DNA from 2 places in the Paenibacillus pseudetheri genome. Region 2 is predicted to be linked to the other one. Evidence: predicted binding sites of a transcription regulator. Region 2 holds the regulator's gene; the other holds the start of a gene.
The links. The regulator LexA, encoded in region 2, represses DNA repair genes until DNA is damaged. The targets are predictions, from matches to a motif close to CGAACATATGTTCG.

Region 1: the regulator LexA is predicted to act here: its motif matches at 2,131-2,144, upstream of L1028_RS07015 (YolD-like family protein).

Annotation. Positions count from the first base shown of each region.
Region 1 covers NZ_CAKMAB010000005.1:269,651-274,082, forward strand. Annotated here, with positions in the region: tRNA gene L1028_RS06995 (tRNA-Leu) at 1-34, opposite strand, end outside; gene L1028_RS07000 (YppG family protein) at 195-635, opposite strand; gene L1028_RS07005 (M15 family metallopeptidase) at 712-1,398, opposite strand; gene L1028_RS07010 (hypothetical protein) at 1,592-1,756, shown strand; gene L1028_RS07015 (YolD-like family protein) at 1,753-2,088, opposite strand; gene L1028_RS07020 (hypothetical protein) at 2,293-2,853, opposite strand; gene L1028_RS07025 (PH domain-containing protein) at 2,971-3,459, shown strand; gene L1028_RS07030 (glycosyl hydrolase) at 3,538-4,432, opposite strand, start outside.
Region 2 covers NZ_CAKMAB010000042.1:1,753-6,184, forward strand. Annotated here, with positions in the region: gene L1028_RS25665 (hypothetical protein) at 1-428, opposite strand, end outside; gene L1028_RS25670 (hypothetical protein) at 664-1,044, opposite strand; gene L1028_RS25675 (L,D-transpeptidase) at 1,193-1,531, opposite strand; gene lexA (transcriptional repressor LexA) at 1,802-2,428, opposite strand; gene L1028_RS25685 (LysM peptidoglycan-binding domain-containing protein) at 2,724-3,137, shown strand; gene L1028_RS25690 (DUF896 domain-containing protein) at 3,247-3,456, shown strand; gene L1028_RS25695 (hypothetical protein) at 3,506-4,039, shown strand; gene L1028_RS25700 (HAD family hydrolase) at 4,073-4,432, shown strand, end outside.

The DNA.
Region 1 (4,432 bases), on a different contig from region 2:
AGTCCTGTGCGTCTGCCTGTTCCGCCACCCCGGCATATTATATGTTGTAGCTTCATACGATGTTTACGTATAACGCGACAAGAAATATAATATCATGAATATTGATAACGCGCAATCCCTTTTTGAAAAATAATTTATCCCATTAAAAATAACCCGTTCCAGCACGTGCCGACACGGGTTATTAGGCATGTCGATTATCTGCGTTCGTTACTTCTGCTTCTCATTCCGACGAGGCCCAAGAGTCCAAACAATCCGAGCCAGCCCCAGTTAGTTCCTTTGCGGGTAGTCCCAGTATTTGTAGTTGTGCTTGTTGCCCGATATCTACCGTCCGTTGTAGTGTTGGATAGTGGAGTTACCGTATTTCTGTTGTAATTATCCCGGGTGTAATTATCCCCTGTGCGGATCTTATCTCTCATAATGCTCTCATGCTGATTCATCGTTCCCGTGGTGCCGTTCATTAGATTGCCTTCCGTATTCATCATCCGAGTGTTATTAACGGTACCATCCATACCAGTATTAGCGTTGGGGATACCGCCTAAAGCTGCTGATCCGATGGTATTAGATGCATAGCTAGCTCCCATTAGACTCATTGACAGTACAGTACTGCATGCAAGGCTTGTTATCAGCTTGTTCACAGTGTTATGCCTCCCTTTATGGTTAGTTATCACTGATAACTTCCCCTTGAGTGGCACTGTCTATACATAAATTTCTCTACTCTTTTACAACATTCACTGTCTTACTCGCTGCATCATACGTAACCTTTGCTCCAAGCGCCTCAGCCAGAGCACGCACAGGTACATATGTTATGCCGGTATCAAGAACACCATCCGTAAGTTTAGTGCCGTTTAAGGTTATCGTTACTTTGACGTCTTTGTTCACCTGGTCATCCTCCCCAGTAATCCTTTTTAAAGCTTCATTGACCTGATCCGTCGTAGGACGTTTACCTGCCCGAAGTTGAGTCGTGGTTAAGCCGAAGGCCATTTGCAGATGTGAATAATCTTTAAAAGACGTCCAGTCTCCTCCCCATTCAAGCCCCAACTGTTTGGCCACCTGTACAACCTCTTGCCAGTCCGCTATTTTATCTTTATCACCATCACGATTTATATCCCAGGAAAGACTTTTTCCATCCGGCAGCAAAAGCGCAAAATCAAACGCAAGGCCATAATTGTGATAGCTGGTTCCACCCTTGGCGTTGGTAACTATAGGTCCAGGCTTACTTCTCCCCTGCGCATACAAGGCATTTTGTTCAGCAATCGACCTTAACCCCTGAGTAATAACGATAGGAACTCCTCTGGCATAGCTTTGCTGAATTAAAGCCTTCGCCCCTACTGCCAAAACAGGATGAAGCCCAACAAGCCTCGCCGCCGATTTATCCCTCACTTGATCTAAAGTCAGCATAGAATCACCCCTTGGTATAATCAATGATCCCGCTTCCCCATTTGCTTGTACTAATACCCTGTCTTGCCTCTGCATATAAAAAAAGACCCCGGTATCCCCGAGATCTAACTTGAAAAGCACCTATTCATAGCTTCTTCACCTTGGATTAATTCCACAAAAAAGGGCAAAATATAAGCGAAAGGTGGGAACACATATGGACATTCATAGCGATAGCTATAAAGTTGCTGCCCTTAGTGAGCAGGAAGAAGCACTCGAAATTATTCGAAATGCCGAAGCTTCTATTGCACATCTGACCGGCAACCCAACGGTGACCCTAATTGCTTATGAAAAAAGTGAAGTCAGCGGTTCTCAGCATTAGACGATGTAAACCTCCACGAGGTCATCCACATTGATCCACTTCCATTCCTCCGCCCACTGTAGCTTAAACTCACGCGAGTGGGTGTGAATGGAAGTCACAAAACCACGTATTGTCGTATTCTCAAAAGGATCAAACATCACAACAGTGACGCGCACATGACTCCGTAATGATAAGGCCAGTGTACATTCGATCTCCTCCAGCTTCTGCTCATCCAGGATAGGCTTTATGCGGCGCAGCGTCTCCCGTTCATCCCTAATAATTCTTACCTTGTGCTCCGGCAGCATCATGCGACTGCTTTCCCACAGTCCGTTTTTCTCCAGCTTTTTGCCCACGGTAACCCCTCCCTGATTTCTCTATACTTATTCCGCTACACACGAACGTATGTTTGTATTATATCCACACCTTCGCTGAATAATCAATAATAAGGAAAAAGATACCACTTTTAAACCTTCCTCTTTCTTAAAGTTGTATAATAGTGTATATCCATATATCAAAAAGACGCTGACAGTTGAACTGTTCAGCGTCTAACTTCCGATCTATTCTTGAACTTTCTCTGATTCAGCGGTGGACTGACCATCAGAATCGATGAGTCCTGTGGCTTCTCTTGCTTCATTAAGCTTGGAAATGCCGTATAGCATCGCGACGTCAGCGTTCTGATTCAATTCCTCGAACTTCTCAGCAGTGACCTCCGCGGAATCAGCACCTTGAGAGGCCTGTTCTTTTAGAGAATAAGCACTTTGAAAAGCAATTTTGGACTCATCAAGCAGCTTACGAATGTCTTCGGGCAAGCTAGAGGAGATTTTCACTTTCTCAGCCTGATTGGATAGGTCTGTTGCGGTCTTCTGGAATTCGTTAATCTTCTTCTCTAGCTGCCTGTCCGAAAGTTCTCCTGCTGAATAAGCAGCAATAGCTTCGTTGAACTCCGCTAAAGATGATTTTCCTAATTCATCAAGTTTAGACATTTCATTGTAGAAGTTTTGCACGGTTTCCTGCACTTCTTCTTCCGAGGCAGGTGCCGATGAAGTTGAATGATTATTGCTGCAGGCGCTAAGGATGACAGTCAGCATTAGCGTTGCTATTAGTAACACTTTTTTCATTATTTATCCCTCCACTTAACAGAATAATGTCGGTTTGTGTAAAGCGCAAATGAAATTTATGTAAAACGACTATTATGTTATAATTATTTCAATTGTAATCAGGGAAGGAGAGTATTTATGCCTTATTGCACAACCTGCGGATCAGAATATAAGCAGGGCGCTAAATTTTGTGGAGAATGCGGATCTAGCATTGACGGCACCGCTCCAGTGACCGGACGCCGTCCATCGGCAAATCAAAATGCTACTCAAGAAGTCGTTCTCTGGAAAGGCAAACCAGCCAGTATCTCTGATCGCCTCAAAGGAATCGTACGCCTAAACACGACTACGTACACCATTACAAACCAGCGCATTATGGTAAAGACCGGACTTATCGGTAAAAATGTCGAAGAGATCGAATTACTGCGTGTACGCGATTTATCCGTAGCACAATCTATCATGGACCGGATGCTTGGCATCGGTACATTAACTGTATTTTCTGATGATGCCTCAGCGCCTCAGCTTCTTTTTCGAAAAATCCATGATGCCCAAACCGTCAAAGATGTTCTGCGCAAAGCCGTTCGTGACGAGAAGATCGCCAATAACATTAGCTACCGTGAACAAATCTAAGAACCTTTCACATTAAAAAAGCCCCGAAATTCGGGGCTTTTTTTTGCTTACGCTTCGACGCTCGAGGCAGATATTCTCTTATGGAAGATAAAACGCTCCTGCTGGAATAATCCCTTTGGGTTGACTAGGACTTTCCCACTGCAATACAACCCGCGCGTCACCCTCATTCTCATAGTACTCCACTTTAATTTCATGCAGCTTGCCAGCTATCAGATTCACACTGCCTTTTCGCTCCTGTCCACTCTGATTCACCCAGCTATCAATGATCAGCCCTCCGTCAATCCACACCCGTACCCCGTCATCAGAGGAGGAGTAAATGGTATAGGTCTCACTATAGGCTGCAGTCAGTTTTCCACTCCACCGTACAGAGAAAGCGTCGACACGAATGGCTGGATCGGGTGAACCCTGTTTCCACGAAAATTGGATGTTAGCATCGGTTCGCGTCAGCGCAGGTGCGCCGCTAAGAGTCATGTTATTGTAATATTGCCCCCAGAGTCCACTCTGCAGCACACTATCTCCCTTAGTGGCTACAATTGCCGCCTCAGCAGCATACTCTTCCCGTGTGAATACAAAGCTGTCGTTCATAAAGGCTCTAATTACCGCATCGCTATTCTTCTCATAAAGAAGCTTGCCCCAGGTCATCTGATAAGACCATTTGGGCTGTGATTTAGATAGTAGTGCAGGGGACGGTAGCTCTCCATTTTCTCCAATCGCAATCACTTTTCCACGACCCAGATCCCATAGACTATCATAGTGACTCCCCTTAAAATCCCCATCATAGATATCTAGTGCCAGCACATCTACTTTGTCACCGCTTGGATAGTATTCCGCAGGCTCATCACACCCCTGATTTTTGGCGTTTGGGCTCCAGACCCACAATAAATTATGCAGCTTATGATAGCTCGTGAAGCGGTCAAACATAAGGTTCCACAGTCCCACGTAGTTGCTCTTCTTCCCCCACCAGAACCATCCG
Region 2 (4,432 bases):
TTAAGCGTAAGTTCCTCGATAACATCAGCCTCTTCGTCAGCACTATTAAGCACATGAATATCCGCACTTGAAGCAGTTGTTTTGCTGTTTTGTTGTCTTTTAGATACTTTTGAAAGGGTTAGTGCGTTAACAACAATCTCTGATCCCATTACATTGTCGAACGAATATAGCTTTGCTATTGCCTTTTTGCTTGTCTTCGGATTGCTGGTACCTATTGCTATTTTTTTATAAGGTTCGTTAAGGGCGATCAAGTGAGATTGATTGGGCGGAATGAATGTTTTGGTGAATATAATATTAAAAGATGAGGTTGCGTTTAAAAGCTTAGAAAGTTCAGAAGAAGTAGATAGTTTTTTTAATTCTAGAATAACGGCACTTAGAATTAAGACTCCTCCTACAATGGCAAACATATACATCAAGAAAATCAGCATGTAATCACACCTCCAATGATCTCAGTAGAACAAGATTTATTGCTTATTGAAAGATATGCCTGAATCCTCTCTACTAGTATCTGTTAAAAGCGGAAATCGTGGGAATTTAGGATATGACTACTGAATAGAAAAAGAGAAAGCACCCAGAGTTCTGCCGATTTTGCAAGCTGAGTGCAGAATTGGGGCAACTGCTGGAGTGCTTTGTCGAGAGCTTTTTAAAATAAATATGTCCTAATCATATGAAATTGAAGGCTGTGATTTGATCGGTATAAACAATTAGCTGTTTGTATTCGATCGGAGATTCATAGTGAGTATAGGGTCTTACAGAAACATCATTAAGGACTACAAAGTTATAGCTGAAATTTTTATCGGGATGTTCCGCACCTAAATAAGATATGTATTCATCTACAATGACATCATCCATTAGAGATTTTAAGTCAAAAACATCCTCTTTATTGGAGGTGGAAGGGGAGATGGTCCCTTGAATACTGCCGAATGAGGTGAGTAGATTTACTTTTTTTCCACTAGCTTGATCGTTATTTAACAATAAGCCAGAGAGTTTAACAAGTGCATCGACTTTAAAATCGACGAGGGTTCTGATTTTTGAGTTGTTCAAAACGAGACACTTCCTTTCAATTTGAAATCCTGTAAACATTATTCGACATATAACCACATAATTCCTATTAGGTCATCAAAAATACATATATACAAACACACCCCCCTCCATTGAACAATGAGTGAGGCGTGTTTATCTATGGATAGATTTAATTCCTGATCGTTACTCGTGTTCCAATCGGAACAATCGCAGCTAGTGCTAACACATCCTCATTGTACATACGAATACAACCGTGGGATACCTCGTGCCCTATGGATGAGGGATCATTGTTTCCATGTATCCCGTAGTGAGGCTTAGATAGACCCATCCAAAAGACCCCAAATGGACCGCCTGGATCGGGTTGTTTGTTAATGATTGTGAATTCACCGAGTGGTGATTGAGTTAACATTTTACCGATTCCGACTGGGAAGCCCCTGATCACAATGTCGTTATCAAGAAGATAAAGCATACGCTGCGTCAGATCAACTATAATCCGGTAAATTGGCATTGTGCAACACTCCTTTCTAATTAAGATATGAGCAGGATGCCTAAACGGTTATTCATTAAAAATGGTCATTTTAGCCTATGGGAACAAATGTTCCTGTATAGATAAATGGAGTTAGATAACAGTAAAAAAGCTGTTCTGCATTTGCAGAACAGCTTTTTAAAAAATAAAAGAAAGTATATATTTTACGATATACACTATCCTTATACTTCTCGTAGAAACGGATACCGTCATTTAAATGACGGTATCCGTTTCGTTTGGTAGGAGTGCAACTTAGTGGATATCTCGAAATAATCCGATAACTCTGCCGAGAATGGTCACGCGATTAAGGCGAAGAGGCTCGTACGCCGGATTCTCCGGCTGAAGACGTATATGATCACGTTCTTTATAAAAAGTCTTAACGGTTGCTTCATCTTCTTCGGTCATAGCTACAACGATATCTCCGTTATCAGCCGTTTGTTGTTGACGAACAATAACATAGTCGCCATTCATAATCCCAGCTTCGACCATACTGTCACCTTGAACCGATAACATAAATACTTTGTTATCTCCAACATAGTGAGTTGGAAGCGGGAAGTAGTCTTCAATATTCTCAGTAGCAGTGATAGGAACCCCGGCGGTAACCTTACCTACGACAGGAATGCGAGCGACGGTTTGCGCAAAATGATGGACATTCTCGGAATCCTCTTGGCCAAGTAATTCTATCGCACGAGGCTTCGTTGGATCTCGACGGATAAGTCCCTTCTTCTCTAGCCGATCCAAATGACCGTGAACTGTGGAGCTGGAAGCAAGACCAACAGCTTCTCCAATCTCCCGGACGGAAGGAGGATAACCCTTGCTGCGGACTTCGCTACGTATAAATTCCAGGATCGCCAGCTGGCGACTTGAAATCTTTGACATTGGAATCAACCCCATATAGTAATGTTTGGGAAAATTATAACATAGAACTACCGTTCGCACAAACATAAGTTCTAACTATTATAAATATTAATTCGAAATAGTTAATAAATGGTAGTCTTGTATTGATTGCGTTTCCTTCATCTAAATGAAAAGAGTGATTCTTTATATGAAGTATATGGTAAATATTAACCTCTGAAAAAAAGAGAACAATTGTTCTAAAATAGTATTGAACAAAACACATGTTCGTGTTATTATAATTTCAAAAGTAAGAACAAGTGTTTGGAGGATGATATTCATGTTAAAATACAGTACATACCGTAGCATCTACGATAAAGCCCCAGTGGTTGAATCTTTAGGACATAATCCTATTACCCGTTGTTCAGCTCAGATTAAAGAGATTACAGAGCTTTTGCTTGAAGGCTTGATGCGTTTGTTCCGTAGAGATTATGTTATTAAACTGACATTGATCATTGTGCTCGTACTATCAGGACTTACAGTAGTAGGTAATGTATTTGCAGGATCTACTACTTTAATGAAGGATGAGAAGCGCGTAGTGGTTGAACGTGGAGATACACTTTGGAGTATTGCTCTTGAGAATAAACCTTCTGATATGAAGACGGCTGTATATATAGAAGGAATTAAAAAATCCAATGGCATTAAAGGTAGTCAGATTGATGCTGGAGATATTCTCACTTTACCTATTTATTAATATGCTAAGAACATAATAAGAGGACATGAAGAGCTTGCAGGGAGTAAACCTTGACAAGCTCTTTTTCTCATGGCAGAGTTAGAATTAATTTATAAGGGGAGGGAAAGTTTTGAATATTGATGAGTTGGTCGCGCGTATTAACGAATTGGCACGCAAACAGAAGAGCGTAGGCCTTAATCAAGAGGAAACGGCGGAACGCGCCAAGCTTCGTGAAATTTATTTGGGGAATATTCGCAATAACTTCCGAGCACAATTGAATACGATTGAATTGGTCGATAATGATGAGCATGAACAAGGTAACAAGGGGCGTAAGCATTAACACCCTGTTCCTTTTCATAGATATTACTGGATGACTAGGGGGAACGCATATGGCCCGTTCTTGGGAAAGAATGGTTCAACGCAACACGCAGCAAATTAATAAGCAAAGAAAGAAACAGGGGAAGGAAACGATTTACGCATCTAAATCTAAATCTAAATCTCCTGGTAAGAACAGCGAAACCTTTAAAGGCCGTAACATTGCATTTCCAGTAGTGTTATTAGTGCTTGGTACTATGTTTTGGATGATTGGTTCAGTGGACCAAGCCAAAGGTAATGGTATGCTTATGAACTGGTTAGGAGTCGTCTTGTACTACTTACTAGCGGCACTTCTGTTCTTCCGACGTCCGTACTTGAAGGTAGAGAATGCTAGACTATCTACTATAAAATTCAATCGCGAACGTTATCTGCCAGCTTCTGATATTGAGAAAATTATCCTTTCGCGTGGAGCTGTTGTAATTAAGCATAAAGGCAAACGCACGAAATGGATTTTTACCAGACTTATGAATCGTTATGATACCAATGCGATGGGGACTCGACTGGAAGCATTCGCAAAAGCTCACCAAATTGAAGTAGTTCACGAATAGAAATTAACCAGCCATGGGAGAGGGAGACCTGTAATGCCAATTTCCGCCGTACTATTTGACCTTGATGATACACTGCTCTGGGATGATCGGAGCGTTAATGAAGCATTTCGTTCTGCATGTGAAGCCGCTGGGGATACGATTGATCCACAAGAACTGGAACTTGCGGTGCGTAAAGAAGCCATTGGACTATATGAATCCTACGAAACGAACCCGTTTACAAAGATGATTGGGATTAATCCGTTTGAAGCACTTTGGGGGAACTTTACTGCAGGTGAACAGCCGGAATTCCGTCAATTAGAGCAGCTTGCACCGGGATATCGTAAAGAGGCATGGCGTCGTGGTCTTGCAGCACTTGGTGTAGAGGACGAAGCTCTTGCTGAGACATTATCAGCC